One region of the Streptosporangium sp. NPDC002544 genome, then DNA from elsewhere that is predicted to be linked to it. Evidence: riboswitches for the same ligand, from Rfam matches in the RefSeq annotation. Region 1 holds a riboswitch; each other region holds the start of a gene.
What was found. Region 1 has a riboswitch for cobalamin ahead of ABT061_RS43090 ((2Fe-2S)-binding protein). Riboswitches for the same ligand answer to the same signal wherever they lie in the genome.
Positions count from the first base shown of each region.

Region 2: another riboswitch for cobalamin. It lies ahead of ABT061_RS26170 (CbtB domain-containing protein); the one in region 1 lies ahead of ABT061_RS43090 ((2Fe-2S)-binding protein).
Region 3: another riboswitch for cobalamin. It lies ahead of ABT061_RS20710 (ribonucleoside-diphosphate reductase subunit alpha); the one in region 1 lies ahead of ABT061_RS43090 ((2Fe-2S)-binding protein).
Region 4: another riboswitch for cobalamin. It lies ahead of cobN (cobaltochelatase subunit CobN); the one in region 1 lies ahead of ABT061_RS43090 ((2Fe-2S)-binding protein).

Region 1 covers NZ_JBEOWJ010000046.1:40,537-48,449, reverse strand. The annotation lists gene ABT061_RS43100 (hypothetical protein) at 316-555, shown strand; gene ABT061_RS43095 (SAM-dependent methyltransferase) at 761-1,579, shown strand; gene ABT061_RS43090 ((2Fe-2S)-binding protein) at 1,625-2,404, opposite strand; cobalamin riboswitch at 2,443-2,620, opposite strand; gene ABT061_RS43085 (leucine-rich repeat domain-containing protein) at 2,859-3,797, shown strand; gene ABT061_RS43080 (NUDIX hydrolase family protein) at 3,902-4,438, opposite strand; partial or broken gene ABT061_RS48490 (helix-turn-helix domain-containing protein) at 4,781-4,996, shown strand; gene ABT061_RS43070 (hypothetical protein) at 6,125-6,553, shown strand; gene ABT061_RS43065 (hypothetical protein) at 6,683-7,372, shown strand; gene ABT061_RS43060 (hypothetical protein) at 7,462-7,788, opposite strand; gene ABT061_RS43055 (alpha/beta fold hydrolase) at 7,788-7,913, opposite strand, start outside.
Region 2 covers NZ_JBEOWJ010000018.1:50,389-57,514, forward strand. The annotation lists gene ABT061_RS26150 (cobyrinic acid a,c-diamide synthase CobB) at 1-294, opposite strand, end outside; gene cobO (cob(I)yrinic acid a,c-diamide adenosyltransferase) at 288-890, opposite strand; gene ABT061_RS26160 (magnesium chelatase subunit D family protein) at 892-2,985, opposite strand; gene ABT061_RS26165 (CbtA family protein) at 3,035-3,760, opposite strand; gene ABT061_RS26170 (CbtB domain-containing protein) at 3,771-3,959, opposite strand; adenosylcobalamin (AdoCbl) riboswitch at 3,963-4,109, opposite strand; gene cobF (precorrin-6A synthase (deacetylating)) at 4,338-5,102, opposite strand; gene chrA (chromate efflux transporter) at 5,169-6,350, opposite strand; gene ABT061_RS26185 (DUF5753 domain-containing protein) at 6,556-6,915, shown strand; gene ABT061_RS26190 (DUF397 domain-containing protein) at 6,967-7,126, shown strand, end outside.
Region 3 covers NZ_JBEOWJ010000012.1:226,754-234,666, reverse strand. The annotation lists gene ABT061_RS20730 (N-acetylmuramoyl-L-alanine amidase) at 1-867, opposite strand, end outside; gene ABT061_RS20725 (hypothetical protein) at 1,021-1,296, shown strand; gene glmS (glutamine--fructose-6-phosphate transaminase (isomerizing)) at 1,323-3,131, shown strand; gene ABT061_RS20715 (tripartite tricarboxylate transporter substrate-binding protein) at 3,236-4,258, shown strand; cobalamin riboswitch at 4,263-4,464, shown strand; gene ABT061_RS20710 (ribonucleoside-diphosphate reductase subunit alpha) at 4,581-6,836, shown strand; gene ABT061_RS20705 (ribonucleotide-diphosphate reductase subunit beta) at 6,903-7,898, shown strand.
Region 4 covers NZ_JBEOWJ010000018.1:40,859-48,771, reverse strand. The annotation lists gene cobN (cobaltochelatase subunit CobN) at 1-3,247, opposite strand, end outside; cobalamin riboswitch at 3,283-3,484, opposite strand; gene ABT061_RS26140 (ferredoxin-like domain-containing protein) at 3,499-4,917, shown strand; gene ABT061_RS26135 (precorrin-8X methylmutase) at 4,914-5,540, shown strand; gene ABT061_RS26130 (precorrin-2 C(20)-methyltransferase) at 5,638-7,161, shown strand; gene ABT061_RS26125 (cobalt-precorrin-6A reductase) at 7,149-7,889, opposite strand; gene cobM (precorrin-4 C(11)-methyltransferase) at 7,886-7,913, opposite strand, start outside.

The DNA of each region.
Region 1 (7,913 bases):
CTCACAGCTTCCGAGGGCGACCGAGTGGCCGAGGCCTCGCTCGCTCATGCCGGGCGCCAAGCTCCCACCAAGTGGGATCGGTCCAGTGCGGCCGGGCCCGAGTGGAATCCGGTGGGATACCCGGATGACCGGATGCCCGCCGTCGACGATCAGGCTCTCGGCGGAGACCCGCCGGTTCTCGCCGGGATGAGCGGTCCCGGAGCGGGCGGCCGTGCCGAATACGAATCGGTCAGAGTCTTGATCATCGGCGTGGTTCTCTTTGCCTTATATCCGGCAATATCCCCGCTGTACCGTTTATGTCTTTTGGGGGAGCAAATGTCCATTTCCCGCTATCTCGTCACCGCCGCTCTCGCCGCTTCGGCGGTAGCGTTCGCCACGCCGGTCGCGTACGCCGACCCCGTTCCACCCTGGTCCCCCGAGTCGCCGTACTATGATCCCGCCGGCACGCTGACCATCACGAACGGTGGCCGCACGGAGACCTGGACCTGGGAGCCCGGCCACCAGAGCTACCGGAGCACCGAGAGCAACTCCGGGTCGATCGAGCGGGACGGGTAGCCGCCGGCAGGCCCGCCGAATCCGGAAAGCGCGCGTGGGCCGCGTACGACTTCCGATCACACGGTGGCCGTCCGCCGGTCCGCGCGGGTGTCGCTCGCCGGTGCCGCGATCGCCCTGGGAATTCGGTCGTATATGGTTTGTCAGTAAAGATCCACAGTTTTATGGAATTCCCATATCCTTCCCAAAGGCGATGAAGGACGAGGGTATGGGCGAGCAAGAAGATGTTCCAGCGGGTGTCGACCCGAACACCCCAAGTGTCGCTCGAATGTACGACTACTACCTCGGAGGCAAGGACAACTTCGCCTCCGACCGGGCGGCCGCGGAACAGTTCATGCGGGTGGTGCCCGGTATCCGCGAGATGACCCGGGCGAACCGGGCGTTCCTCTCGCGAGTCGTCGATCTGCTCGTGCGCCAGGGCGTGCGGCAGTTCCTCGACATCGGGTCGGGACTGCCGACGCAGGACAACGTGCACCAGGTCGCCCATCGCATCGCGCCCGACACCCGGGTGGTCTATGTCGACAACGACCCCATCGTCCTGGTGCACGGCCGTGCGCTCCTGGAGGACAACCACCTCACCTCTGTCGTCCAGGGCGACATGCGGGAACCCGAGAAGCTCCTGACGGACCCGCAGATCGAGAGCGCCGTCGACTTCACCCAGCCCGTCGCGGTGCTGCTGATTTCGATGCTGCACTTCATTCCCGACGACGCCCTGGTCGCTCACATCATCACCACGATCCGCGAACGGCTGGCCCCGGGTAGCCATCTGATCGTCACGCACGCCTTCGAGGCCAACGTCAGCGCCGAGGTGCACGAGGCCGGGCAGCAGGTCTACCGCTCGACCAGCGCGGGGGCGCTCACCTCGCGCGGCCCGGAACAGCTGGCCGAGCTGCTGAGTGGAATGGAGCTGCTGGAGCCGGGGATCGTCCCGGTCGAGGCGTGGCGCTCCGAGTACAACGAGTACGGAGAGAAGATCACCGTCGACTTCACCAAGCCGGGCATCCTCGGCGTCGTCGGACGTAGCTGACCACCTCCAGGCGAACTGGACTGGGAAGGCGCGAAACGAAGAGCGTCAGCCAGGGGGGTGGGTTGGTGGCCGGCGGGCCGGCAACAGGACGCAGTCACCGCACATGCCGCCGCCGGGCAGGCGGTAGTACAGGCAGCAGCTGCGACGGACGAAGAAGGGACGGCCGGGTACGGGCTCGGTCAGTTCGCCGGTGCCGCGCAGGAGATCCCGGTCCAGTAGTTCGCGGCCCAGCCGCACGGCCTTCGCGGTGAGGTCGGGCCGTCGGTGGGTGAAGGCGCCGATGGTTCCGGCCAGTGCGGAGGCCGCATTGCCCCACAACAGCCCCGGCGCGATCTTCACGATCCGCCGGACCGCCTCCGCGAGCGGTTCCAGCATCTCGGCCATGATGCTGCGGTAGACCGGTTCGGCGATCCGCGCGGGGTCGCGGACGCCCCAGCCGGACAGCCGGGTGGCTCGCAGCGGCAGCGGGTCGGGGGCCGGCCGCCAGTACAGGTGCTCGGGGGCCAGGTCGATGAGCAGGTCGTGCGCGACCACGGCGCCGATGGACGGTGACCACAGGCGGGCGGCCAGGCCCTGGAACAGGATCGAGGCGGCCACCCGATGCTCGGTGGTGCCCAGCCGTCCGGCCATGTCGTGGATTCTCGCCTCCAGGACGCCCGGAGCCGTCCACAGATCGGTGAACGGTCGCCATCCGGCCTCGGCCTCGCCTGTCTCGATCCCGAAGTAGCCGCCGATGGCGCGGACGTCGGCGACCGCGCCGGCGACCACGGCCGGGGCGGCGGGCAGCAGTCCGGGCGGAGCACCGGCGGGTGAGTCGCACGGCATGGCAACCGCCTTCCTCTCTTGGGGAGTTCCGCCCCAATTTCGCTGAGGAGGCGACGGCGTGAGTCTCCTGGCTCTCGGGTCCAAGCTCGCCCGGCCTTCCCACCCGTACCCGGGCAGTGGCGATGTCGGGGTCCGCTCGCCGATCACAGTGGCGGGACCGCGCCGGGTTCACACCGGCTTCCTCGTTCCGCCGTCACCTTCGCTGTCATGGTCGCACGGCCCGCATGATTCGCGGTGGGAGGGCCTGCCCAAGGAGGCCACCGCTTCCGGCGGCGCGCTTTTCACCGCGTACCGGCGATACCTCGCCGAACTCGCGATCATGCTGTGACCGGCGGCCCCGCACCCCGAGGGCGAAACAAGTTCAATGACCCACAACCGGGTCGCAAGTCCTCATCGCTACCGTGATCGCCGATCACATCTTGTTGGCGGCAAGGAGAAAACCAGGGTGGCAGCAGTGGATTCCGTGCTTCGGACCGCTCGGCGGCGGATGAACACGTACCTGCGCGAGGGATCTGACACGTTGGACCTGTCGGGTCTCGGCCTGCTCCGGGTTCCCGAGGAGGTGGCCGAGCTTCCCGGTCTGCGGGTGCTGCGCCTGAGATCCAACTGGTTGACCGAGCTTCCCCGGTTCCTGACCGACCTGCCCGCGCTGACCGAGCTCAACCTCGGGGGCAACCGTGAGCTGACCGCCCTGCCCGAATGGATCGGCGAGCTGACCGGACTGATCCACCTCAATGTCTCGGTGACCGGACTGTGCCACCTCCCCGACTCGATGCGCGAGCTCACCGGTCTCACGGAACTCGACCTGAGCAACCTCCATGACCTGGAGGAGGTGCCCGAGTGGATCGGCGACTTCACCCGGCTCGCCAGGCTCCGCATGTGGTACGCCGGGCCGGCCTGTTTCCCGGCGTCGATGGCCCGTCTCACCGCCCTCACCTGGTTGGACCTGACATACAGCCGACCCGCCGACCTCTCTCCGTGGCTGGGCGAGCTGACCGCTCTGGAGCGTCTCGATATGGGATGCGTCCCACTGACCGGCCTGCCGGAGTCGATCGGGAACCTCACCGCCCTCACCTCTCTCGGCCTGTGGAACACCGGGCTGACCGAGCTACCGGAGTCGATCGGCAAACTCACCGCCCTCAGGTCCCTCAGCCTGGGCAAGAACAAGCTGACCGCCCTTCCCACGTCGATGCGGGCCCTCACCCCCCTGACCAAGCTCGATCTGCAGGGAAACCGGCTGGCCGAGCTGCCGGAATGGCTGGGTGAGCTGACCGCGCTCACCGAACTGCGCCTGGACCGCAACGACCCCAGGCCCCAGGTTCCGGCCTCGCTGCGAGCACTCGCGCGAACCCGTCCGGAATGGCGCCGCTTCCTGGCCAGCCGCACCCGCTGAGCCTCTCCGAATCAGGTGCGGTGGCAGTGGCAGGGACAGCGCGTTGAGGCCGCTGCCTGAGCCTGGCACAGAGAGGGGGCACAGCGATTTCCGCCGTCGGAAGGTCAGGAGAGGCGGCCGACGTAGGCGAGGGCCTGCTTCAGCAGGGTGCCCTGACCGCCGAGCATCTCCTGTTGCACCAGCGGTGACGAGGCCTCCTCGGGAGTGAACCAGACAAGGTCGAGGGCGTCCTGCCGGGGGCGGCAGTCACCCACGACCGGGACGACGTAGGCGAGGGAGACCGCGTGCTGCCGGGGGTCGTGGTAGGGCGTGACGCCCTGCGTCGGGAAGTACTCGGCGATGGTGAACGGCTGCGGAGAGGCGGGGATGTTGGGCAGTGCCGTCGGGCCGAGGTCCTTCTCCAGATGGCGGATGAGCGCGTCGCGGACTCGCTCGTGGTGCAGCACCCGGCCGGAGACGAGGGCGCGGCTGACCGTCCCGTCCGCTCCGATGCGCAGCAGCAGGCCGACATGCGTGACCACTCCGGCCTCGTCGACTCGCACCGGCACGGCGTCGACGTAGAGGATCGGCATTCGTGCGCGGGTCGACTCCAGCTCTTCGGGAGAGAGCCAGCCGGGCGTGGTTTCGGTCATTTCGGTCATTGATCGATCGTACTTCGCGGTGGGCTCGGAAACGCGTTCTTCCCCGGCGACCTGCCGAAAGTCAGGGCCGGCGGGGCGCCGCCCGGCCTCGCTCGCGGTACGCCGGTCGTGGAGTCGATGCTCGCGATATCGCCAGGCGTACCGGCTTCTCGCCATGCCGAACGCGCCGCCGTCCACCGCGCGCAGACCCTGTTCATCACCGCTCCGATCCGGCTCTTATGATTCACCGCAGAACCGGCATAGACCTCTTGGAAAGTGAACCGGTCGTTGGGAATGTTCATCTCGGTGAAATGCTCAGGCCGCTATCGTGAAGACGTCGCGTGAGCGAGAGAAGGTGGTGAGATGGCCAGGCATGAATGGAACCCCGATCTGGGCGGCGGTCAGAATGAAAGCACTGGGCGTCGAATTGCCAGGGCGCGTAAACGCAGAGGGCTCACCCAAACCGGCCTGGCGGCCAGGGCCAATGTTTCCCGCAGCCTGATCGCGCAGGTCGAGGCGGGTCATAAACCGGCCACCCCCTCGCTTGTGGCGGCTGTGGCAAGGGCCTGCGGGGTCGATGCCGCCGAGATCAACGGCCAGCCCTACCGAGGGTCCGACAGACGCACCGACGCGGTGCACGCGGCGATGCCCGCCATCAGGCGCGCTGTCACCTACGCCGACATCTCCCCGGAGCTGGAGGTCCCTCCCCGGTCACTTGATGAGCTCGCCAAGGAACTGGTCAAACTCCAGAAGCTGCAGGGGGCCGCCGCCCATGTCAGGCTCGGTGGGCGCCTGCCGTCGGCCATCGAGGAGCTGACGGTCCACGCGGTCGAGTCGGACGCTCCGAGGGCGTGGCGCCTGCTGAACCACGCGTACGCCATAGCGGTGTCCCTGACCCGCCGCCTGGGCTACAACGACCTGGCGCAGGTCGCCGTCGAGCGGGCCGGGACCGCCGCGCTGCGCGCCGACGACCCGCACCTGCGGCACCTGGTCTCGCTGTCGCGGGCGCTGCTGCTGCTCACCCTGGGGTCCGGTGACATCGCGCTGACCATGGTGAGGCGGGCGGCGGGCGAGGTGGACCGGTCAGATCCGGCAGGACTGCAGGTTTACGGCTCCCTCCAGTTTCGCGCGGCCGTCTCCGCCGCCCGGCTGGGGCACGAGTCGGACGCCTGGGAGCACCACGGCCTCGCGGCGGAAACAGCCGCCCGCATCGACTCGCGAACCCGGCCAGACCCGTACGGGCTGCAGGTGAATCCCGTCAACGCGGTGATTCACGGATGTGTGGTGGCGACGGAACTCGGTGACTACGACAGTGCGATTCGCCTGGACTCGGGTTTCATCCCGCCTGCCAGGTTGTACGCCGAACGTAGGGCACATCACGAGATAGACATGTCCAGGGCACATCTGTGGCTCAGGGATCACGACAGAGCACTCAGCCGAGTTCTCAACGCCGAGCGAATCGCCCCCCAGATGACACGATTCCACCCTACGGCGAGAGAGATCGTCAGGCAGCTCGGCACCTATTACCGCACCGTCCCCGAGCGGTTACGCGGCCTGGAAAGTCGAATGGCCTTCTAGATTTACCCGGGAGAATTGTTCACGGGAAACTGTGAACACTGCAGGTGGTCATGTTCCGTAAGGTCGCGATGATGGTGAGCATCGCGCTTCTCGCCATCCGAATCCGATGATTCCGACCTTGGAGGACGGGTGACACGGCGTGCGGTACGGGCTGGATATCGGGAAATGATCGACGAGGCGACGGCGAACCGGCACGACCGGGCGCTGGCGGTCGTTCAGCGACTCCTGGTCGAGCGGGGAATCCGCGCCCACCGCCATCACACGATCAGCCTGGGTTTCGCCGACCGTACGGACGCTCCCACCTGGCCCGGACTATCCGCTCCCCGCTCGTGGACAAAGCGGCATCCGCCCGAACTGGTCGTGATCGACTCCCAGGGCAGGCGCGACGCCACGGTGACGATAGGCCCACGCTCGGGCTGCTACCTGGTGTCCGTCCGCGACGGCCCCGACCTGCAGGCTTTCAGGCAGGAGCAGCCCCAGAACGTCGTGCACCTGATCATCGCGACCCGGCGGGTGCCGGCCTGTCCCCTGCCGGCCAGGGAAGAAGGGGTTGGTTGACGACCAACACCTGGCCGCTCCGACACATCGCGCCCGGGTGGAGCGACAGATCCCCCATCCGGGGGACAGGTCAGTGGGTGACGGGACGGACGTGCCGTCGGCGCCGCGCCCGCCACTAGACTTGAGCCTGTGGACGACGAGCCCGAGGTAGAGATCGGTGCACCGCTCCCCGCCACCGCCTACACGGTTCTGGGCGTCCTGTCGATCCTCGACGAGGAGCTGTCCGCCGCCGAGATCAAGGTCCGGTGCGACTACACGCTGCGCTGGTTCTACTGGTCCCCCGCCATCAGCCACATCCGCCGGGAGCTGCGGAGACTGGGGGACCTGGGGCTGGTGACCGAGCGCGAGGTGACGATCGGCAGGGTCAGGCGGAGCACCCTGTACCAGACCACGGAGCGCGGTGAGGAAGTGCTCCGGCAGTGGGTCTCAAGCCCGCCGGTCGACGAGCCGGTGATGCTGAAGAACCCCGCGCTGCTCCGGGTCTACCTCGGCAGGTTCACCGAGCCCTACGAGCTCGTCAAGATCCTCGATGACCGGCTGGAGCAGCTGGAGGAGCAGATCAAGGACCTCGTCTGGGGCAAGAGGCGCAGCCACGAGCTCGGCCTCGACGAGGAGGAGCGTGTCCAGTACGGGACCGCGATCGGCGACTACCTGCTGCGCGCCGCCCACTTCGAGTACGGCAACGTGCGCCAGCTGCGCGATCGCATCGCCGACTACGACCCCGACCATCCGGAGCTGAAGGTCACCCGCCCGAAGGGCCTGCTCCGGCGCCGCCTGCGCCAGCACGACGCGCCACCGGAGGACCTGCCCGACGAGTGACACGGCGGAGACGCCTGCGGGCACGCCGGAGCCACCGATCTCGCCGAGGCGGTCGGTGGCGGCGGTGCGTTCCCGCGAGCGGTGGACGGTCAGTTCTCCTCCGAGACCACCCCCAGGTACGTCCCGTAGACACCGAGCCGCTCGCCGTCACGCTCGATCTCCCCGAGCAGCCGGCTGCGCGGGGAGACCGCGGCGTCCAGCGGGAGCACGCTGAACCGGACGTGGACGGGCCGGGAGGTCTCGGGGTCGGTGATGTCGACCCAGACCGCGACGGTGCCCTTCACCTCGTCCTGCTCGACCTTCGTCACGCGGTGCCGCGAGGTCAGTTCGAGGAAGGTGTGCTCGCCGGTCAGGTCGAACCGGACGGGCGCGCACAGCTCCCCCTGCCGCGGCGGAATGCAGAGACTGATCGCCATCACTCGGCTCCTTCATCATCTTGATCGCGTAGGAAACGGGTCACCGCGTCGGCGAGGCCGCGGGGGTTGCTGGTCTGGATGGTGTGCCCGGCGTCGGGAATCCGTTCCCAGTGGGCTCCGGGGAT
Region 2 (7,126 bases), on a different contig from region 1:
CCCGGCACCGTCGTACAGGCCCATGACCCCCTCGACCACGGCGATGTCCGCGTCCCGCGCACCGTGCAGGAAGAGCGGCGCGACCCGGTCCTCACCGGTCAGCCAGGGGTCGAGGTTGCGGCCGGGGCGCCCGGTGGCGAGCGCGTGGTAGCCGGGGTCGATGTAGTCGGGTCCCACCTTGTGCGGGGAGACCCGCAGACCCCGCGCGCGCAGCGCCGCCATCAGACCGGTCGCGACGGTGGTCTTCCCGCTGCCCGAGGACGGCGCGGCGATCACCAGTCGCGGCACTACCATTCGATGCCCCTCTGGCCCTTCTGCCCGGCGTCCATCGGGTGCCTGACCTTCCCCATCTCGGTCACCAGGTCGGCGACCTCGACCAGCCTCGGGTCGGCGTCCCTGCCGGTGATCACGACATGCTGGTTGCCCGGCCGCGCGACCAGAGTGGCGACCACGTCGTCCACGTCCAGCCAGCCCCATTTCAGGGGGTAGGTGAACTCGTCGAGGACGTAGAAGCGGTAGGTCTCCGCGGCCAGGTCACGCCTGATCTGCTCCCAGCCCTCGCGGGCGTCGGCGGCGTGGTCCTCCTCGCTGCCCGGCCGCTGGATCCACGACCAGCCCTCGCCCATCTTGTGCCAGGTCACGCTGCCGCCCTCGGCGGACTCGCCGAGCACCACGAGCGCCCGTTCCTCGCCGATGCGCCACTTGGCCGACTTCACGAACTGGAACACCCCGACCGGCCAGCCCTGGTTCCACGCGCGCAGCGCCATCCCGAAGGCGGCGGTGGACTTCCCCTTGCCCGGCCCGGTGTGCACGATCAACAGCGGCCGGTTGCGGCGCTGGCGCGTGGTGAGCCCGTCCTCGGGCACCGTGTCCGGCTTGCCCTGCGGCATCTCAGACCGCCTTCCGGTAGTCGGTACGGTAGTCACGGACGAGCCCGCCGAGCCCGCCGCCTGCCGCGAGCGCGTCGAGCCGTACCGCGGGCGCGCCCAGCCTGGCCGCGAGGTCGAGGGCCAGGCCGAGCCGCACCGGACCGCTCTCGCAGTCGACCACGACCCCCGCCGTACCGGCGAGCAGCGCGGCGGGGGCCGCCACGTCGGACCCCGAGGTGGCCCGGCCGTCGGTGACCACCACGAGCAGCGGCCTTCTGGCGGGGTCGCGCAGCCGCTCCACCCTGAGCACCTCGGCGGCCCGGCGCAGCCCGGCCGCCAGCGGGGTGCGACCGCCGGTCGGCAGCTCCCGCAGCCGCGCCGCGCCGACCTCGACCGAGGAGGTCGGGGGAAGCACCAGGTCCGCCGTGGATCCCCTGAAGGTGATCAGCCCGACCTTGTCCCGCCGCTGGTAGGCGTCGAGCAGCAGGCTGAGCACGGCCGCCTTGACCTCGCGCATGCGCTGCCGGGCCGCCATGGAACCGCTCGCGTCCACCACGAAGAGCACGAGGTTGCCCTCCTTGCCCTCGCGGACGGCCTCGCGCAGGTCGGTGTCACGTACCAGCAGGCCGGGGCCGCTACGGCCGCGCTCACGCTGGTACGGCGCGGCGGCGCGGAGCGTCGCCGACAGGTGCGGCCGCTGGAGCCGCCCGGCGGGAACCCGCGATCCGGTGGTCCGCCCGTTGGGGGTACGGGCCCGCGACCGCCGCCCCGAGGCGCCGTCGCCCAGCCCGGGGACCTGGAAGGGGCGCACCCGGTACGGTTCGGCGGCGGCGACCACCCGCTCGGCGAAGGGACGGTCCGGCGAGGCGCCGGTCCCGTCGGAGGCACCCGGGACATCGGCGGCGCCGGTCCCGGAACCACCGTCGTGCGAACCACCGTCGTGCGCGCCGCCGTGCGGGCCCGCACCGGAGCCATCACCCGCGGGACTTTCCGCAGAGCCGGTCTCGGGACCGTCCCCGGAGTTCACGGGGCCGTCCGAACCACCCGAATCGCCCGGACCGCCGGAGGTGCTCGGCCCTCCATCCGGGTCGTCCGGCTCGTCGCCGCCGTGCTCCGCCAGGAGGTCGTCGAGGCGTGACTCGTCAAGACCCGGCGCGTCGAACGGGTCTCGGCGGCGGCGGTGCGGCAGCGAGAGACGGGCCGCCTCGCGCACGTCCTCGGCCGTGACCTCGGCGCCGCCGCGCCAGGCCGCGTGCGCGATGGCCGCGTTGGCCGTGACCAGATCGGCCCGGAGCCCGTCCACCTCGAAGGCGGCGCACACCCCCGCGATCTGGCGCAGCCGGGCGTCCGGCAGCACGACCTGCCTGACCCGCTCCCTGGCCTCGGCGATCCGCCGCGCCAGGGCCGCCTCCTGTCCCGCCCACCCGGCGGCGAAGGAGGCGGGATCGGCGTCGAAGGCCAGCCGGCGCCGTACCACCTCGGCCCGCTCGTCCGGATTCCTGGACGCCCGCACCTCGACGGTCAGCCCGAAACGGTCCAGGAGCTGTGGCCGTAGCTCGCCCTCCTCCGGGTTCATCGTGCCGACCAGCAGGAACCGCGCCGCGTGCCGTACCGAGACCGACTCTCGCTCGACGAAGCAGGTGCCGAGCGCGGCGGCGTCGAGCAGCAGGTCCACGAGATGGTCGTGGAGCAGGTTGACCTCGTCGACGTAGAGGACACCTCGATGCGCGGCGGCGAGCAGGCCCGGCTCGAACGCCCTGACCCCCTCGGTGAGCGCGCGCTCGATGTCGAGCGCGCCGACCAGCCGGTCCTCCGACGCGCCGACGGGCAGCTCCACCAGCGCGGCCGGACGTTCCTGCCCGCTCTCGCCCGCGTCGTGCGGGCCGTCGGGGCAGCCCGGATCCGGCTCGGCCGGGTCGCAGGAGAAGCGGCAGGCGGCGATCACCTTGACCGCGGGGAGTTGTGCGGCGAGCGCGCGGACGATCGTGGACTTGGCGGTCCCCTTCTCCCCCCGGACCAGCACACCGCCCACCCGTGGGGAGACCGCGTTGAGTATCAGCGCGAGCTTGAGGTCGTCGAGACCGACGACGGCACTGAACGGATAGGCACCGATCACGAGGTTTCTTTCTGCGAGATCCTGCTGACGTGTCCGACCCGCCGAACGTTCAGTTCGGGGCCGCCGTGAGCGCGTCGCGGCGGACCGCGCGCTGGACGGCGATGCCGTACAGGACACCGATGGCCGACCAGAGCACGAGTTGCGTGCCGAGGGAGGACAGCCGGAAGTCCCACAGCAGCTGGGCGGGGAAGCCGTCGGGCACCTCGTTGACCGCCGGCAGCACGAACAGGGTGACGATGACGGGGACCAGGAAGCCGGCCGCGCCGGCGAGCCAGGGCCTGGCCGGCACCTTACGGGCGCAGGCCACTCCCACCGCCACGGACAGCAGGCCGATGGCGACCAGGACCAGGTACAGCGTGGTCCGGCTGCCGATGGTGTCCGGGTCACCGACGGCGGGCGGGTTGGCCGGGTACTTGACGAACGGCACCAGCACGATCGCGACGAACGCCGTGGCGGCCATCGTCGCGGCCAGCACCACGTCGGAGCGGGGACCGATCCGGCCGCGCAGCCCGGCGAAGACGAGGGAGAAGATACCCCCCACGGACATGCCGTACAGGGCCAGGGCGAGGAAGAGCCCGGCCTGCTGGCCGGACCGGCTGACCAGTGCCTCCTCCCCGTGGGAGTGCCCGACCTCGGTCTGGGCGTGGGCGGCGGCCTCTTCGAGCGCGATGGCCTGGTCGATGTTCGGCTCGCCCAGCAGGTAGGCGAACACGGCGGCGATCAGCCCGGCGACCAGCCCGACGAGCAGGCCGCGGAGCAACAGGGTACGGATCACGGCGCGCGGTCTAGTGGCAGGGAACGCCGAGCAGGTGGCGCCCGTCGTGCATGAGTTCGTGCAGATAGTCGCCCGCCTGCGACACCACCCCCTGGTCGAAGGTGACCAGGTAGGCCACCAGCAGGAGCAGCGGAACCGCCACGAGCCAGCGGGCCAGGTGGGAGAGGGGAACGGGCTGAGAAACGGACAGCTCACGCATGAGTAGCCTCCTTGGGGATGACGCGTCCCGACAGATGAGGACGCGGCGGCCAAGTAACCTGGCTCCCGGAACTCACGTTCCGGATACAGTGGCGCGACCGCACCGGCTTCTCACCGGACTTCCCTCGGACCACCGCGAAATCGTCCGCAATGTAACTCTTTTCGTGGCGGGCCGTCAACACAAGGTGATTCGTCGCGGCGTGGCCGCCCATCGATCCGGCCGCCACGCCCCGCTCCCCGGCCCTGGATGAATGGGGCCTGCTTCTTCGCGAGCCGTCCGACCGGGACGGCGACAGCGGAACGAGGAAGCCGGTGTGCACCCGGCGCGGGGATACCGGCCGGACGCGCGGCGGCCTCCGCAGGCCGCCGCGACAGGTGCTCAGCGAGACACCCTGCGGAGCAGGTAGGTGTCCATGATCCAGCCCTTGCGTGCCCGTGCCTCGGCACGCAGCTCGCGGATGCGGTCGGCGACCTCGGGCACCGGTCCGGCGACCAGGATCTCGTCGGGAGTGCCGAGGTAGGCACCCCAGTAGATGTCGAAGTCGGCGCCCAGATCGGCGCCCAGATCGGCGAAGGCGCAGTGGGCGTCCAGCATGACGACGACGTCGTCGGCCGAGGGCCCCTCCTCGGCGAGACGCCGGCCGGTGGTGATGTGCACCGGCCGGGCGACCCGGGTCAGGCTGACCCGATGCCGGGCGGTGAGTGCGGACACGCTGCTGACACCGGGAATCACCTCGTGCTCGAACCGGACCGAGCCCCGCTGGTGAATCTCCTCGACGATGGCCAGGGTGCTGTCGTACAGGCCCGGATCGCCCCACACCAGGAAGGCACCCGTCTGCCCCTCGGCGAGCTCGTCACGGATGAACCGCTCGCAGATGTCGGCGCGGCGCGAGCGCCAGTCCTCGACCGCGGGCGCGTAGTCGGGAGTGGTCCGGTCACGTTCGGGATCGCCGGCCTCGACGATCCGGTACGGCGGGCGGGCGTGCGCGTCGACGAGGTCGTGCCGCAGCTGGACAAGGTCGTGTTTGACCTCGCCCTTGTCCAGGACGAAGAACACGTCGGTACGGGCGATGGCCTTGACCGCCTGGAGGGTGAGATGGTCGGGATCACCGGCACCGATGCCGATGATGAGGATTCGCTTCACTCGACAGAGTCTGCCCGTACCGTTTCGAGATTCGGCACGGGGGGCCGCCCCGGCGACGCCTGCCGGTCAACCGACGAGCAGCGTGCGGGCCAGGCCGATGGCGGCGGCCACGGCGATGAACCAGGCGGTGTTGAGCCTGGTGCGCCACTGCAGCAGCAGCGCGAGCATGGCCAGTGCCACGGTGAGCGGGTCGACGAACGCGTCACCGGCCAGTTGCAGGGTGACACCGGCCATCAGGGCCAGCGCGGTGGCGTTGACCCCGTCCAGGAACGCCGACGACCAGGCCCGGCCGCGGATCCGGTCGACGAGCCGGGTCAGCAGGCCGACCAGCACGAACGACGGGGTGAAGATGGCGACGGTGGCCAGCACCGCCCCCGGCAGGGCGGCGATGACGTAACCGATGAAGGTGGCGGTGGTGAACACCGGCCCGGGGGTGAGCTGGCCGATGGAGATCGCGTCCAGCAACTGGTCGCGGGTGATCCAGCCGAGCCGCCGTACGAAGTCGCCCTCCAGGAAGGCCAGCAGGACGTAGCCGCTGCCGTACAGCACCGAGCCGATCTTCAGGAACGTCAGGAACAGCTCGGTGAGCCGGCCGCCGGTGGGGTCGGGAAAGCGCGGCCCGGCCAGCAGCGGCACCAGCACCAGACCTGGAGAACCGCGACTCGGCAGCCAGAGGTGCCTGGTGCCGGCCGCCATCACCACCAGCCCGCCGACGGCCAGTACGAGCAGCTCGTTGACGCCGAGCAGGTACAGCGCCAGTGCCACCGTGGCGACGAGCGCGGTCAGCCGGCCCTTGATCGCGGTCCTGAGCAGTCCGGCCAGGGCCCACACCACGATGGCCACCACCACCGGTTTGATCCCGTACAGCAACCCCTCGACGGCAGGGGTCCGGCCGTAGCGGACATAGGACCAGGCCAGGGCGAGGACGATGGCGAAGGCGGGCAGGATGAAGCACACCCCGGCGGCGATCAGCCCCTTCCAGCGAGCCCGGTCATAGCCCAGGTGGATGGCCAGCTCGGTGGAGTTGGGGCCGGGGATGAGGTTGACGGCGCCTATCAGGTCGACGAAGCGCTCATCGGAGACCCAGCCGCGCCGGCGCACCAGCTCGTCACGCATCATCGCGGTGTGCGCGGCCGGGCCGCCGAATCCGATCACGCCGAGTTTCAGGAAGACCCCGATGACCTCGCCCAGCGCGTGTGCCGGCCGTCCGCCGGATCCGCCACCGGTGTCATCGTGCGAAGCGTTCATCGTGGCCTTCCATCCGGGGGGTGTACCAAGTCGTGCATTGTTCACGACCACGTTGAACACCAGGCCGACGGCGGCCGAACACCGGGACCACGGCCGTGAACGTTTGACGCCTCCGGGAACGACCCCGAGTGATTCAGCCGTCTCCTGGCTGACCGGGAGCGGGCTTGGCGAGCTGGAACCAGAGCCTCGTGCTCCCGGGCGATCGGTGGAAACCCCAGCGGACCGCCGGCGTGTCGACCAGGGCGAGATCCCGGCCGCCCTCCGCCACCCCATCGGCGGCCCCGAGATCTTCCGTGATCAGATCGAGTGCGCGGCGTGGTCCGACGTCACACCGCAGATTCTTCCGTTCACCGGCCGACCTCATCCTGGAATGTCAGGCGCCTTCACCATCCTGCGTCTTCCCAGCTTGGACATCGCGCATGTCGAGACGATGAACACCGACGCCTACCTCGAAGACGAACACAGCGTCGAACGGTATCTCCGGGCTTTCGATCACCTCTGCGACCTTGCTCTGAGCCCTGACAAATCAGATTCCTTTCTCAGGGAAATAGCCGTTACGCTCTAATTAGCGTGATTTATCCGGGAAGGACGCTCAGGCGATCGGCATTCCTGCGGAATCTGGCGTAAGAGCACGCGCAGCGGCGCCCAGAGCAACTACGTCGAAGCCCGTTTCGACGGCACCACCATCTGGCTACACAACTCCAACAACCCCTCCCCCCAAGGCCCCGCCATCGCCATCACCCCGAAGACCTGGCCCACCCTCCTCGACCAGGTCC
Region 3 (7,913 bases), on a different contig from region 1:
CACGACGATGTCCGTGACGGGCGCGGGTGCGGGGGTGGGGGTGGGGCCGTGCGCGCGGCGCTGTGCCATCGGAACGGGCGGTTCGGGGAGTGGCGCCCGCGGCGCGGAAAGTCCCGGCGTCGCGGGCAGCACCACCCGTTCGCCGTCGTCGGTCACCCGCGCGGCACCGGCCTGGATCGTCGCGTAGACCTCGTCGGCGAAGGACCGTGCCGCCTCCGTTCCCACGGTGCCCTCTTCCGGTACGCCGGGATAGCGGGCCACCGCGTCGTACCAGCCCGCCGGGCCGGCGCCGGGGCTCCCGCCGGTGCGGCGCCGGTAGTCGGCGAGCAGCGCGGCACCGCCCATGATGTTGGCGGAGGGGTCCTCGCGCAGTCGGCGGAGGGGCAGGCCGGTCAGTTCCGAGGCCCGTCGCAGGGTGTCCTGGGGCGGGGCCGGCGCGACGGGCGGAAGAGCGATCACGCGCGGCCGGGTCTCGTCGCCGCGCGGGTCCTCGCCGACGCCGTGCGGCCGGCCCGGCCTGGCCCGGCCGTCGACCAGATGCATCGGGCCGTAGCCGGCGGAGACGCTGGGCAGGCCGCGGTGGCCCTCCCAGCGGGACTCCAGGTAGGAGACCGCGAGCAGCACGCTCTCCGGCACCCCGTACGTCCGCGCCGCCTTCGCGAAGGCGGCCTGCCTGCCGGACCGCGCACCCGTTCCCGCCGATGGCGGCGTGCCGGCGACAGCGCCGGGGGAGGTCGCGGTCGTGGTGGATGCCGGGCGCTTCCGGGGCCGTGTCACCTGATCCCCCGGGTGTGCCGCCTGTGCTGGGACGGCCGAGACCAGTACGGCGAGAGTGGCGACGACGGTGATCCCCGGCAGGCGGCGCATGATGGTTCCTCCCCCTCTGATGGCTACTTAGAGTTATCAGAGATTGCCGACTGTCGCGCGTTGTGGCGGGGTTGCGGCATTGTGGAGATTCCCTGCCCGGAATCGGGCAGAAAACTTGGTGTGCTCTCTCCCGGATGCGTATGGTCCTGCTCTGTGCCCACGACACGGCATCCCTATGAGGATCTGATCACTCACCTGACCCGGACGAGCGCCCTCGGCCCGGGCGAAGCGGCGCGAGTCGTCGCCGACGTGCTGGCCTACTTCTCCGAACCTCTTGAGGAGTTCGTCAGGCGGCGTCACGGGGAGCTCAAGGGGAGAGGGCTGGTCAATGACGAGATCTTCCCCAGGCTGGCCGCCGAGCTGGCGGTACGCCGTGTCGCGGCACCTGAACTCTCCCTGCGCCAGCTGCGCCGGATCGTCTATGGATAAGGAACGGGTTATATATGTGTGGAATCGTGGCCTATGTAGGGCCCAAGGACGCGGCCCCCATCCTGCTGGAGGGTCTGCAGCGTCTTGAGTACCGGGGCTATGACTCGGCCGGGGTGGTGGTCTCCAACAAGGGTCTGAAGATGCGCAAGGTCAAGGGCCGGGTGGCCGACCTGGCGGCGGTCGTGCCCGCGCGGTTCAAGGGCGGGCTGGGCATCGGCCACACCCGCTGGGCCACCCACGGAGCGCCCAGTGACGTCAACGCCCACCCTCATCTGTCCGCCGACGAGCGCATCGCCGTCGTGCACAACGGCATCATCGAGAACGCCGACGAGCTGCGCGCCAAGCTGGAGGCCGACGGCGCGATCTTCCTGTCGGAGACAGACACCGAGGTGCTCTCGCACCTGATCGCCCGTACGGTCAAGGAGGCCGACTCCCTGGAGGAGGCCGTCAGGACCGCGCTCAAGCGGGTCGTCGGCACGTACGGCATCGCGGTGATCGACTCTGAGCGCCCCGGCGAGGTGGTGGTGGCCCGCAACGGAAGCCCCATCGTGCTGGGCATCGGTGAGAAGGAGATGTTCGCCGCGTCGGACGTCGCCGCGCTGGTCCGCTACACCCGCCAGGTGGTCCACCTGGAGGACGGCGAGATCGCCGTGCTCAAGGCGGACGGGTTCAACACCTTCGCCAGCGACGCGCGGGAGACGGCCAAGGAGACGCTGACCGTCGACTGGGAGGCGGGGCACTACGACACGGGCGGTTACGAGCACTACCTGCTCAAGGAGATCTCCGAGCAGCCCGACACCGTGGCCAGGACGCTTCGCGGGCGTCTGGACGACCGCTTCCACATCGCCCACCTGGGGGGCCTCAACATGGACGCGCGGGAGACCCGCTCGTTCCGCCGGGTGAAGATCATCGGCTGTGGTTCCGCGTACTACTCGGGCCAGATCGGCGCGCAGCTCATCGAGGAGCTGGCGCGCATCCCGGCCGACGCGGAGCCGGCCAGCGAGTTCCGTTACCGCAGCCCGGTGGTGGAGGCGGACACCCTGTATGTGGCGATCAGCCAGTCGGGGGAGACCTACGACACCCTCGCCGCCGTCCAGGAGCTCAAGCGCAAGGGCGGCCGGGTGCTCGGCATCGTCAACACCGTGGGCAGCGCGATCGCCCGTGAGTGCGACGGCGGCCTCTACCTGCACGCGGGGCCCGAGGTCTCGGTGGCGAGCACGAAGGCGTTCACCTCGACAGCCGTGGCCTTCGCGCTGCTCGCGCTGCACCTCGGCCGGGTGCGTGACCTGTCCCCCGCCGACGGCCGCCGGATCTGCGAGGGCCTGCGGAGGCTGCCGGACCAGATCAAGGAGATCCTGACGCTGGAGCCGCGGCTCAAGGAGCTGGCGCAGAAGTACGCCGAGGCGCCGAGCATGATGTTCGTGGGCCGGGTCCGGGGATATCCGGTGGCCCGCGAGGGCGCGCAGAAGCTCAAGGAGATCTCCTACGTGCACGCCGAGGCGTACCCGGCCAGCGAGCTCAAGCACGGGCCGCTGGCGCTGATCGGCCCGGACATGCCGACCGTGGCGATCGTCCCCGACGACGAGCTGCTGGACAAGAACCTCACCACGCTGGGTGAGATCCGCGCCCGGGGCGGCCGGGTGCTCATGGTCGGTCACCGCACGACCGGCCCCAAGCTGGCCGACGACTGCGTCGTGGTGCCCAGGAACGAGACCGAGCTGGACCCGATCCTGCTGTCGATCCCGCTTCAGCTCTTCGCCTACCATGCCGCCGTGGCACTGGGGCGGGACGTCGACAAGCCCCGCAACCTGGCCAAGAGCGTCACGGTGGAATGAGACGGCTCCCGGGGCGGCCGCCGGTGGTGGCCGCCCCGGTCTGTAACAGATAGTGATAAGAGGGTAACCTATGGTATAGGGGGTTCTTGGGGGAAGGGGCGCTTATGCGCCGTAGGAGGTTTTTCGCGCTGGTGGCGGGTGCCATGGTCGTCGCGGGCTGCGACCTGAACGGTGATTCCGCCGAATCGGCCGTGGGCCGCCTGAGCATCCTCGAACCCACCGCCGACGGCCACGGCTGGGACGGCATCGCGGGCAGGCTCGCCTCCGTCCTGGTCCTGTCGGGACTGGCGCGCTCCGCCATGGCCGTCGGGCGGCCGGGAGCCCTGGGTTCCATCCCGCGTGACGCGTTCGGCGCCGTACGCGGCTCGTTCACGCACGAGGGCACGCTGCTCGTCACCGCGATGCCGATGGTGACGGCCGCGGAGATCGCCAACACCGCCGCGGTGGTGGACGCCGCCACCCCTCTCGCCCGCCTGGTCGGCGACTGGACGGTCCTGGTCGTCCCCTCGGACTCCCGCCTGCGCACCTTCGAGGACTTCGCCGCGGAGCTGCGCCGCAACCCGGCGGTGCTGACGGTCGGCGGCCGGCCGGAGGGCGGTTCCGACCACGTGCTCTACGGCATGATCGGCAAGTGCCTCGGGGTGGACGCCCGGTTGCTGGAGTACGCGGGGTTCCTCGGCGCCGAGGATGCCGCCGAGGCACTCCAGGTCGGACGGGTGGCGGCCCTGCTGGGGTCGGCCCGCGCCCTGCGGCCCGAGATCACCGCGGGCCGCCTGCGTCCCTTGGTGGTCTCCTCGGGCAGCCGGCTCGACGGGATCGACGCGCCGACGCTCCTGGAGGTCGAGGTCCGGCTGGAGTACAGCGACTGGTGCGGCCTGCTGGGACCCAAGGGCATGAGCCAGACGGACCGGGACGCCGCGATCGCCCTGTGTGACAGGATCGACGCCGCGCCGCGCTGGCGCGCCCTGTGTGCGGCCAATGGATGGAGCCGGGTCTACCTCAGCGGCGACGACTTCCGCCAGTGGCTCTTCACCGAGACGGCCCGCACCCGCGGGGTGCTTCACGAGCTCGGGCTACTGAAGTCCTCCGACACAACTTGTTGGGGTAGTTGCGTCAGACGCCCCTAGATGTAGGATCCTGCTCGTTGCTGGTTCGCCCCGGGAGGGGCGAGGCAAGAGGGAACCCGGTGAGATTCCGGGACTGCCCCGCAGCGGTGAACGGGAACGAAAGCCGTCATGTGAGCACTGGGTGAACCATGCCCGGGAAGCGACGGCCGGTAGGCATGCGCAGGGCGCCCGTGAGTCCGAAGACCTGCCGGTGACGTGATTGTCCAGGGCCTCGTGGGAGGGCCCGCGGAACGAGGCGGTCCGGCGTGCCCGGGATCGCTCGCGGACGCGTGCCCCTCCGGCGGAGCCGTACGGGGAAGTCAGAGCGAGCGAGGAACACCACGTGACACAGGCCTTGGCAGAGACCGCAGCAGGGATCGCGGCGGGAACCGTGGCGGAGAACGCCGGGAACGCGCCGGTCGATCGCAGGCTGGCCATCGACGAGGCGGCGGCCCGGGTGATCACCGACCCCGAGAACTCCAGGGTCGCCGCCGCGCTGCTGGCCGAGCTGATCGCCGACGAGGCCGCCGAGCACGGCGTCCGCGACTTCTCCGAGTCGGTCGCCGCGACGCACGAGGCGGGGCTGATCGCCGACGGGCTCGCGGAGTTCGTGGCCGCCCACGCCGGGGTCCTGGACGCGCTCATCGAGCCGGACGCCGACGCCAGATTCGAGTACTTCGGGCTGCGTACCGTCTACGACCGCTACCTGCTGCGTCACCCGCGCACCCGCAAGGTGCTGGAGCGCCCGCAGCACTTCTTCCTCCGGGTGGCCTGCGGCCTGTCCGAGACCGTCGAGGAGGCCGCCGAGTTGTACGCGCTCATGGCCACCCTGTCCTACCTGCCCAGTTCGCCCACGCTGTTCAACTCCGGCTCGCGCAGGCCCCAGCTCTCCTCGTGCTTCCTGCTCGACTCGCCCCGCGACGAGCTGGAGGCCATCTACGAGCGCTACGGGCAGGTCGCGCGGCTGTCGAAGTACGCCGGGGGCATCGGGATCGCCTGGAGCCGGATCCGCTCGCGGGGCTCGCTGATCCGCGGTACCAACGGCCATTCCAACGGCATCGTGCCCTGGCTGCGCACCCTGGACGCAAGCGTCGCCGCGGTCAACCAGGGCGGCCGCCGCAAGGGCGCGGCCTGCGTCTACCTGGAGCCCTGGCACGCCGACATCGAGGAGTTCCTCGAACTGCGCGACAACACCGGCGAGGAGGCCCGCCGCACGCACAACCTGAACCTGGCCAACTGGATCCCCGACGAGTTCATGCGCCGGGTCGAGGCCGACGGCGTGTGGTCACTGTTCGACCCCAAGGAGGTCCCGCACCTCACCGACCTGTACGGCGCCGCGTTCGACGACGCCTACCGGGCCGCCGAGGCCGAGGGCCGGTTCACCGCGCAGCTCCCCGCCCGCACCCTGTACGGCCGGATGATGCGTACGCTCGCCCAGACCGGCAACGGCTGGATGACCTTCAAGGACGCGGCCAACCGGACCTCCAACCAGACGGCCAGGCCGGAAAACGTCATCCATCTGTCGAACCTCTGCACCGAGATCCTCGAGGTCACCAGCGACGCCGAGACCGCGGTCTGCAACCTCGGCTCGATCAACCTGGCCGCCCACCTGTCCGGGGACTCCGGAGAGGGCATCGACTGGGCGCGGCTGCGCGCGACGGTCCGCACCGCCGTGCGGTTCCTCGACCGCACCATCGACCTGGGCTTCTACCCGACCCCCGAGGCCCGGGCCGCCAACCAGAGGTGGCGCCCGATCGGGCTCGGCGTGATGGGCCTGGCCGACGTGCTGTTCACGCTGCGGCTGCCGTTCGACTCGCCGCGGGCGCTGGAGCTGTCCACCCGGATCTCCGAGGAGATCGCGCTGGCCGCCTACCGGACCTCCTCGGATCTGGCCGTGGAGCGGGGCCGCCACCCCTCGTACCGGGAGACCAGGGCCGCCGCCGGGGTGCTCCACCCCGACCACTACGGGGCCGCGACGTCGGCCGCGTGGACGGAGCTCAGGGAGCGGATCGCCGGAACGGGGCTGCGTAACTCGCTGATGATCGCGATCGCGCCCACGGCCACGATCGCCTCCATCGCCGGTTGCTACGAGTGCATCGAGCCGCAGGTCTCCAACATCTTCAAGCGCGAGACCCTCTCGGGTGAGTTCCTCCAGGTCAACCGCTATCTCGTCGCCGACCTGCGGGCCCGGGGGCTGTGGACCTCGCGGATCCGTGACGCGATCAAGCGCGCCGACGGCTCCGTTCAGGACATTCCCGAGATCCCCGCCGACCTGAAGCTGCTCTACCGGACCGCCTGGGAGCTGCCGCAGAAGGCGCTGATCGACCTGGCCGCCGCACGCACCCCGTACATCGACCAGTCGCAGTCGCTGAACCTGTTCATGGCCACGCCGACCATCGGCAAGCTCTCCTCGATGTACGCCTACGCCTGGAAGTCGGGCCTGAAGACCACCTACTACCTGCGCTCGCGCCCGGCCACCCGGATCGCGCAGGCCACCGTGGCGGCACCGGTGGCCGGGGAGGTCCCCGTCCCCGTCCTCGACCCCCAGGCCGTCGCCTGCTCCCTGGAGAACCCCGAGTACTGCGACGCCTGCCAGTAGGCCTGCCGGCGGCCCGTCCCGAGGGCACCCCGTCACCCCTCAGCCACTCCGAAAGGCATTTTCCCGATGTTGCTCGACCCCGGCATGGATCTCACCCTGCGGCCGATGCGCTACCCCGAGTTCTACGAGCGCTACCGGGCCGCGATCCGCAACACCTGGACCGTCGAGGAGGTGGATCTCGCCTCCGACCTGGCGGACCTGGCGAGGATGACGCCCGAGGAGCGTCACCTGATCAACCGCCTCGTGGCGTTCTTCGCCACCGGCGACTCGATCGTGGCCAACAACCTCGTCCTCAACCTCTACCAGCACCTCAACGCCCCCGAGGCGCGTCTCTATCTCAGCAGGCAGCTGTTCGAGGAGGCGGTGCACGTCCAGTTCTACCTGACCCTGCTGGACACCTACCTGCCCGACCCCGACGAGCGGGTCAAGGCGTTCGCCGCGGTCGAGCACATCCCCTCGATCCGCGACAAGGCGGAGTTCTGCTTCCGATGGATCGACTCGCTCGGCGGGTTGACCCGGCTGGAGACCAGGGAGGACCGGCGGGCGTTCCTGCTCAACCTGATCTGCTTCGCGGCGTGCATCGAGGGCCTGTTCTTCTACGGGGCCTTCGCCTACGTCTACTGGTTCCGCGCCAGAGGGCTGCTCGGCGGCCTGGCCACCGGGACGAACTGGGTCTTCCGTGATGAGTCCATGCACATGGAGTTCGCCTTCGGCGTCGTGGAGACCGTGCGGGCCGAGGAGCCCGGCCTGTTCGACGACAAGCTCACCGAGCAGGTCACCCGGATGATCGAGGAGGCGGTGGCGGCCGAACTGGCCTTCGCGGCCGACCTGTGCGGCGACGGTCTGCCGGGAATGGGGGTGGAGCAGATGCGGCGCTACCTTGAGTACGTGGCCGACCAGCGGCTGGTCAGGCTCCAGATGCCCGTCCGGTACGGCACGGCCAACCCGTTCGCGTTCATGGAGTTGCAGGACGTGCAGGAGCTGGCCAACTTCTTCGAGCGGCGGGTTTCGGCCTACCAGATAGCCGTCGAGGGGAATGTCGCTTTCGACGAGTCCTTCTGATTGGCTGATGGTCCG
Region 4 (7,913 bases), on a different contig from region 1:
ACGCGGCGGGCGCCCGGCCGGTGAGCGCCCGCACGGTGGCGATCATCCCGCCGTGGTACTGGAAGTAGTCGTCGGAGTCGGCGATGTCGTGCTCGCGGGTGTCGACGTTCTTCGCGGCCACCGCGATCCGCCGGTAGGCGCTCTCCATGTCCTGCCGCGCCGGTGTTCCGTCGAGGTCGCGACCGTAGGCGAAGCCGCCCCAGACCGCGTACACCTCGGCCAGGTCGGCGTCGTCGCGCCAGTTCCCGCTCTCCATCAGCGGCAGCAGGCCCGCGCCGTAGGCGCCCGGACGGGAGCCGAAGATCCGCAGGGTGGCCCGCCGCTCGTCGCCGTGCGCGGCCAGGTCGGCGTCGGCGTGCGCCCGCACGTAGTTCTCTCCGGCGGCCTCCGCGAGGCCCGCCACCAGCCGTACGGCGTCGTCCAGCATGGTGACGACGTGCGGGAAGGCGTCCCTGAAGAACCCGCTGATCCGGACGGTCACGTCGATTCTGGGCCGGCCGAGTTCGGCGAGCGGGATCGGTTCGAGGCCGCTGACCCGCCGGGACGCCTCGTCCCAGACCGGCCGCACGCCGAGCAGCGCGAGCACCTCCGCCACGTCGTCGCCCGCCGTGCGCATGGCACTGGTGCCCCAGACCGACAGCCCGACGGAGCGCGGCCACTCACCGGTGTCGGAGCGGTACCGCTCCAGCAGGGAGTCGGCCATGGCCTGCCCGGTCTCCCACGCCAGCCTGCTGGGCACCGCCCGGGGATCGACGGAGTAGAAGTTCCGCCCGGTCGGCAGCACGTTGATCAGCCCGCGCAGCGGCGACCCGCTCGGCCCGGCGGGGACGTAACCGCCGTCGAGCGCGTGCAGCACCGCGCCGATCTCGTCCGTGGTCCTGGCGAGCCGGGGCACGATCTCCCCGGCCGCGAACCCGAGCACCTTCTCCACGGCGGCCAGGACTCCGGAGTCGCGGTCACTTCCGCCGGCGAGGACGGACGCGGTGACGGGGGAGACGGCGAACGGGTCCCAGCCGTGCTCCTCCATGCCCTCGACGAGGGCGCGGGCCGTCGACTCGGCCTCGTCCACGCTCACCCTCGCGGCGCCGCCGTCCTCGGCCAGGCCGAGGGCCTCACGCAGACCGGGGAGTGCCTCCTGGCCCGCCCAGATCTGGCGGGCGCGGAGCATGGCCAGCACGAGGTCGACGCGGGCCTTCCCCTCGGGGGCGCTGCCGAGCACGTGCAGGCCGTCGCGGATCTGGACGTCCTTGACCTCGCAGAGCCATCCGTCGACGTGCAGCAGGAAGTCGTCGAACCCGCTGTCCTGCGGCCGGTCGTCGACGCCCAGGTCGTGGTCGAGCCTGGCGGCCTGGATCAGCGTCCAGATCTGCGCCCGGATGGCGGGCAGCTTGGCCGGGTCCATGGCCGCGATCGAGGCGTGCTCGTCCAGCAGCTGCTCCAGCCGGGCGATGTCGCCGTAGGTCTCCGCGCGGGCCATCGGCGGCACCAGATGATCGACCAGTACGGCGTGCGCCCGCCGCTTGGCCTGCGTGCCCTCACCGGGGTCGTTCACCAGGAACGGGTAGACCAGCGGCAGGTCGCCGAGCGCCGCGTCGGGGCCGCAGGAGGCCGACATCCCCGCCGACTTGCCGGGCAGCCACTCCAGGTTGCCGTGCTTGCCGACGTGCACGATCGCGTGCGCGCCGAAGTCGTCGGCCAGCCACCGGTAGGCGGCCAGATAGTGGTGGCTCGGCGGCAGGTCGGGGTCGTGGTAGATGGCGACCGGGTTATCCCCGAAGCCGCGCGGCGGCTGGACCATCACCACGAGGTTGCCCGCGCGCAGCGCGGCCAGCACGATCTCACCGTCGGGATCGCGGCTCCGGTCGACGAACAATTCGCCCGGCGGCGGCCCCCAGTGCGCCTCGATGCCGTGCCGCAGGTCCTCGGGCAGCGTCTCGAACCACGCCCGGTAGCGCGCGGCCGGGATCCGTACCGGGTTCGCGGCCAGTTGCTCCTCGGTGAGCCAGTTCCGGTCCTGGCCGCCCGCCGCGATCAGCGCGTGGATCAGCGCGTCGCCGTCCCGCTCCGCCACGCCGGGGAAACCGTCTCCGAGGTCGTACCCGGCCTCCGTCATGGCCGTGAGCAGCCTGACCACGCTGGCGGGGGTGTCCAGGCCGACCGCGTTGCCGATCCTGGAGTGCTTGGTCGGGTACGCCGACAGCATCACCGCGATCCGCCGTTCCGGTGCTCGGACGTGCCGGAGCAGGCCGTGCCGTACCGCGATGCCGGCCACCCGCGAGGCCCGCTCGGGATCGGCCACGTACACGGTCAGGCCCTCGTCGTCGACCTCCTTGAAGGAGAACGGCACGGTGATGATCCGCCCGTCGAACTCGGGGATCGCCACCTGGGAGGCCGCGTCGAGCGGGGACAGGCCGTCGTCGTTCTCCCGCCAGGCGTCCCTTCCCGTGGTCAGGCAGAGGCCCTGCAGGATCGGCACGTCCAGCTCGGCGAGCGCGCCGACGTCCCACGCGGAGTCGTCCCCGCCCGCAGAGGCGGTCGCCGGGCGGGTGCCCCCGGCGGCGAGCACGGTGACCACCAGGGCGTCCGCGGCCCGGAGCGTGTCGAACAGGTCGGGCTCGGCGCTGCGCAGGGAACCGCAGTAGACGGGCAGGGCCTGGCCGCCCGCCTCCTCGATGGCCAGGCAGAGCGTCTCGACGAAGGCGGTGTTGCCCGCGACGTGGTGCGCGCGGTAGTAGAGCACGCCGATGACAGGGCCCTCGGTGCGTCGCGCGACACGTTCGAGGGGGCCCCAGCTCGGGGTGGGCGCGGGCGGTGCGAAGCCGTACCCGGTGAGCAGCACCGTGTCGGAGAGGAAGGCGTGCAGCTGGGCCAGGTTCGCCGGACCGCCGTGCGCGAGGTAGGCGTGCGCCTCGGCGCAGACCCCGCCGGGCACCGTGGACAGCTCCATCAGCTCGGCGTCGGGGGCCTGCTCGCCACCGAGGATCACGACGGGCCGCCGGTCGGCGAGCAGCGCGTCCAGCCCGTCCTGCCATGCCCTGCGCCCGCCGAGCAGTCGCACGACCACGAGGTCCGTGCCCTCGGTCAGCGCGGGCAGGTCCTCGGCGGACAGCCGCGCCGGGTTGCCGAGCCGGTAGTTCGCGCCGCTCGTCCGCGCGCTGAGCAGGTCGGTGTCGGAGGTCGACAGCAGCAGGACGGCAGGCGGCGCGGGTGGCACGGCCGATCGCGGGGTGGGCGGCACGGAACGCATGCAGAAGTCCTCCCTCGGGGTCCTCGCCCCGGGTCGTCGTCATCGCGACGGCAGGAGTCTCCTGGCTCCCGGATCAACGCTCACCCCGGCCTTCCCGTCCGTTGCCGGACCGTGGCCTTCGGTGGGGTTCGCTCCCCGGTTACAGTGGCGGGACCGCGCCGGTTTCACACCGGCTTCCTCCCTGCGCCGTCGCCTAGGTCACACTATGCCAGGCGGACATCCGTAAAGAAATGGGAGCTACCATCCACTGCGTGTCAATAACCGACCCTCCCGGAAGAACCCGGGCCGACGCGTGTCCCGGAGCGCTCCAGGTGCACGCCGCGGCCGACGGCGGCCTGGCGCGGATCCGGGTTCCCGGCGGGGCGCTCACGGCGCGTCAGCTCCGCGTGGTCGCCGCCGCCGCCCGGGAGCTCGGATCCGGCGTGATCGAGCTGACCTCCCGGGCGAACCTCCAGGTACGCGGCCTCCCGCCGCAGGACGGCGAGTCCCTTCCCGTCGTGCACCCGGCACGCGACGACACGCGCGTTCCGGACGACGACCGGCGGCTTTCCCCGGCATCCGACTTCGCCGTGCGGCTGGCCGCCGCCGGGCTGCTGCCGTCGGCCACGCATGAGCGGGTACGCAACATCGTGGCCTCACCCCTGGCCGGGCGGGCACCCGCGAGCCTGCTCGACGTCCGTCCGCTCGTGTCCGAGCTGGACGGGGAACTCCGCGCCCGGCCCGCGCTCGCCGACCTGCCCGGCCGGTTCCTCTTCGCGCTCGACGACGGCTCGGGCGACATGGCGGCTCTCGGCGCGGACGTCACGCTGCTGCCGGTCGATCCGCTGGACGCCTCGGCGGACGTCTCCGAGGTGGCGCTGCTGCTCGCCGGTGCCGACCTGGGGCTGCGCGCCCCCGTCTCCTCCGCCGTCACCGGCATGCTCGCGGTCGCCGAGGCGTTCCTGGCCGAGCGCGCCGAGCAGGGGTCGGGCGCGTGGCGGCTCGCCGAGCTGACCGACGGTCCGGGGCGGGTCTCGGCCCGTGTGCTCAGGGCGGAGCCGGCCCTTCGCCGGGCCGCCCCCGTGGTACGGCGGGAGCGGACGATGGACGGCGGCGCGGCCGGGGTCGTCATGCAGCGTGACGGAAGGTCGGCCCTCATCGTTCTCGCCGCGCTCGGACGGCTGTCGGCGGCCCAGCTGGAGGCGCTCGCCCAGGCGGCCGAGCACGGCGGGGGAGAGGTCCGGGTGACGCCGTGGCGGACGATCGTCGTCCCCGACCTGCCGGCGCCGGAGGTCGATGGCCGGCGGGCGGCGCTCACGGCCGCGGGCCTGGTCAGCGACCCGGCGTCGCCGTGGCTGGGCCTGACCGCCTGCGCAGGCCGGCCCGGATGCGCCAAGGCCCTCGCCGACGTGCACGCCGACGTCCACGCGGGTGCGCGGGCGAACGACGGCACCGGTTCCGAGTTCGATGCGGACGGTCCTGACGACGTCCACCCCTCGCGGGGCCGCACCCGTGCGCTCCCCGTGCACTGGTCGGGCTGCGAGCGGCGGTGCGGACGCCCGCGCGGCCGGGTCGTGGACGTGGTCGCGACCGGAGACGGATACCGCGTCGAGGCGGACGGCGTGAGCCGTACGTTCGCCGACGCCGAGCAGACGAGCGCCGCGGTGGCGGCGACCAGAGAGGGAAAGTGATCGACTACATCAGGGACGGGGCGGAGATCTACCGCCGCTCCTTCGCCACCATCCGCGCGGAGACGGACCTCGGCGGCATGCCGCCGGGCGTCGCCCAGGTCGCGGTTCGCATGGTGCACGCCTGCGGCATGGTCGACCTCGTCGACGACCTCGCGTGGTCGCCGGGAGTCGTCACGGCGGCGCGCGAGGCGCTGCGCGACGGCGCGCCCGTGCTGTGCGACGCCATGATGGTCGCCTCCGGCGTCACCAGGCGACGGCTGCCGAAGGCGAACGAGGTGATCTGCACACTCGGCGACCCGCGGGTCCCGGAGCTGGCGCTGCGGCTGGGCACCACCCGCAGCGCCGCGGCGCTGGAGTTGTGGCGCGACCGGCTCGACGGCGCGGTGGTCGCGATCGGCAACGCGCCGACCGCGCTGTTCCGCCTGCTCGAACTGGTCGAGGAGGGTGCCGGACGCCCGGCCGCGGTGCTGGGCGTGCCGGTCGGCTTCATCGGGGCCGCGGAGTCGAAGCTGGCCCTGGCCGAGCACCCGGCCGGACTCGACCACCTGGTGGTGCACGGACGCAGGGGCGGCAGCGCGATGGCGGCGGCCGCCGTCAACGCGATCGCGAGCGAGGAGGAGTGAGCGGGTTGAGCGGGGATCTCGGGTGCCTGTACGGGGTCGGGCTCGCGGTGGCGGCGGTTGCCGTCAATGCGATCGCGGGTGAGGAGGAGTGAGCGGGTTGAGCGGGGATCTCGGGTGCCTGTACGGGGTCGGGCTGGGGCCGGGAGACCCGGAGCTGGTGACGGTGAAGGCGGCCAGGCTGCTCGGCGCGGCCGACGTGATCGCCTACCACAGCGCCCGGCACGGGCGGAGCATCGCCAGGTCGGTGGCCCTGCCCTACCTGCGGGGAGACCAGGTCGAGGAGGCGCTGATCTATCCGGTGACCACCGAGACCACCGACCACCCCGGCGGATACCAGGGCGCGCTCGACGACTTCTACGCCGACTGTGCCGTGCGGCTGGCCGCGCACCTGGACGCCGGGCGCGACGTGGTGGTGCTCTGCGAGGGCGACCCGCTCTTCTACGGCTCCTACATGCACATGCACAAGCGGCTCGCGCACCGGTACCCGACCGAGGTGGTGCCGGGGGTGACCTCGATCAGCGGGGCCGCCGCGGTGCTCGGCCGCCCGCTGGTCGAGCGGGACGAGACGCTGACCGTGCTGCCCGGCACGCTCCCGGCGGACGTGCTGGCCGAGCGGCTGGCCGCCGCCGACTCGGCCGCGGTGCTGAAACTCGGCAGGACCTTCGAGAAGGTCCGCGCCGCCTTCGCCGAGGCCGGTCGCCTCGACGACGCCTGGTACATCGAGCGGGCCACCACCGGTAAACAGCGCATCGAGCCGCTGGCGGACGTCGACCCCGAGTCGGTCCCCTACTTCTCCCTCGCGCTGCTGCCCAGCCCGCTCACGCCGTTCTCCGCGAAGGCCGTGGCCGACCGCGAGGAGCAGGCCGGAGACGAGCGGCGCGGCGAAGTCGTCGTGGTGGGGCTCGGCCCCGCGGGGCGACCGTGGCTGACCCCCGAGGTGCAGGACGCCCTCGCCCGGGCCGACGAACTGATCGGCTACGGCCCCTACCTCGACCGGGTGCCGCCCAACCCGCGCCAGCGCCGCCACCCCACGGACAACCGGGTCGAGGCCGAGCGCGCCGCGCACGCGCTGGAGCTGGCCGCCGCCGGATCACGGGTGGCCGTGGTCTCCTCGGGCGATCCGGGGGTGTTCGCCATGGCCAGCGCGGTGCTCGAGGTCGCGTCCGAGCCGAGGTTCGCCGACGTCGAGGTACGCGTGCTGCCCGGCCTGACCGCCGCCCAGGCGGTGGCCAGTCGCGCCGGGGCTCCGCTGGGCCACGACTTCTGCGTGCTGTCGCTGTCCGACCTGCTCAAACCGTGGGAGGTCATCGCGGACCGGATCACCGCCGCGGCACGGGCCGACCTGGTGCTGGCGATCTACAATCCGGCCTCGCGGAGCCGGACCTGGCAGGTGGCCGCCATGCGCGACCTGCTGCTCGAACACCGTTCCCCGCACACGCCCGTCGTCATCGGGCGGGATGTCGGCGGCCCGGCGGAGAGCGTGCGCGTCGTGGAGCTGGCCGACCTCGACCCCGCCGAGATCGACATGCGCTGCCTGCTGATCGTGGGCTCGTCCACCACCCGGCTCACCGAACGCGGCGGACGGCCCGTCGTCTACACCCCGCGCCGCTATCTGGCCTGAGCCTCCACCCAGGCCGCGGCGGCCTCGGCGGTGTCCACCAGCGGGACACCGCCGGGGAGCGGCGGCCGCCGTACGATGACCACCGGAATCCCCAGCTCCCGCGCGGCGGCCAGCTTGGCGGTGGTCATCTCGCCGCCGCTGTCCTTGGTCACCAGCACCTCGACGCGGTGCTCGCGCATCAGCTCCAGCTCTCTGCGCAGGGTGTACGGCCCCCGGGAGAGCACGACCACCGTCCGGCCGGGCAGCGGCGGGGTGGGCGGATCGACGGACCTGGCCAGGAACCACAGGTCAAGGCCGGTGAACGCGGCCAGGCTGCGGCGGCCGGTGGTGAGGAAGACCCGCCTCCCCAGCTCGGGCAGCAGGTGGGCGGCGGCCTCAAGCGTGGGCACCCAGCGCCAGTCGTCGTCCGGACCCTGGCGCCAGCCGGGACGGCGCAGCACCAGCAGCGGCACCCCGGTGCCGGCGGAGGCCGCGACGGCCGAGGCGGTCATCCGCCGGGCGAACGGGTGGGTGGCGTCGACGACCAGGTCGATCGCGTGCTCCCGCAGCCAGTCGGCGAGCCCCTCGGGGCCGCCGAATCCACCCTCGCGCACCTCGCCGACCGGGAGCCTGGGGTTGGCGACCCGTCCCGCCAGTGAGGACACCACGTGCAGGTCCGCCCGCCCGTCCAGCCGGGCGGCCAGTGCCCTGGCCTCCGCGGTCCCTCCCAGGATCAGCAGGCGTCTCATCTCGCTCCCGCCGGTCGATCCCGG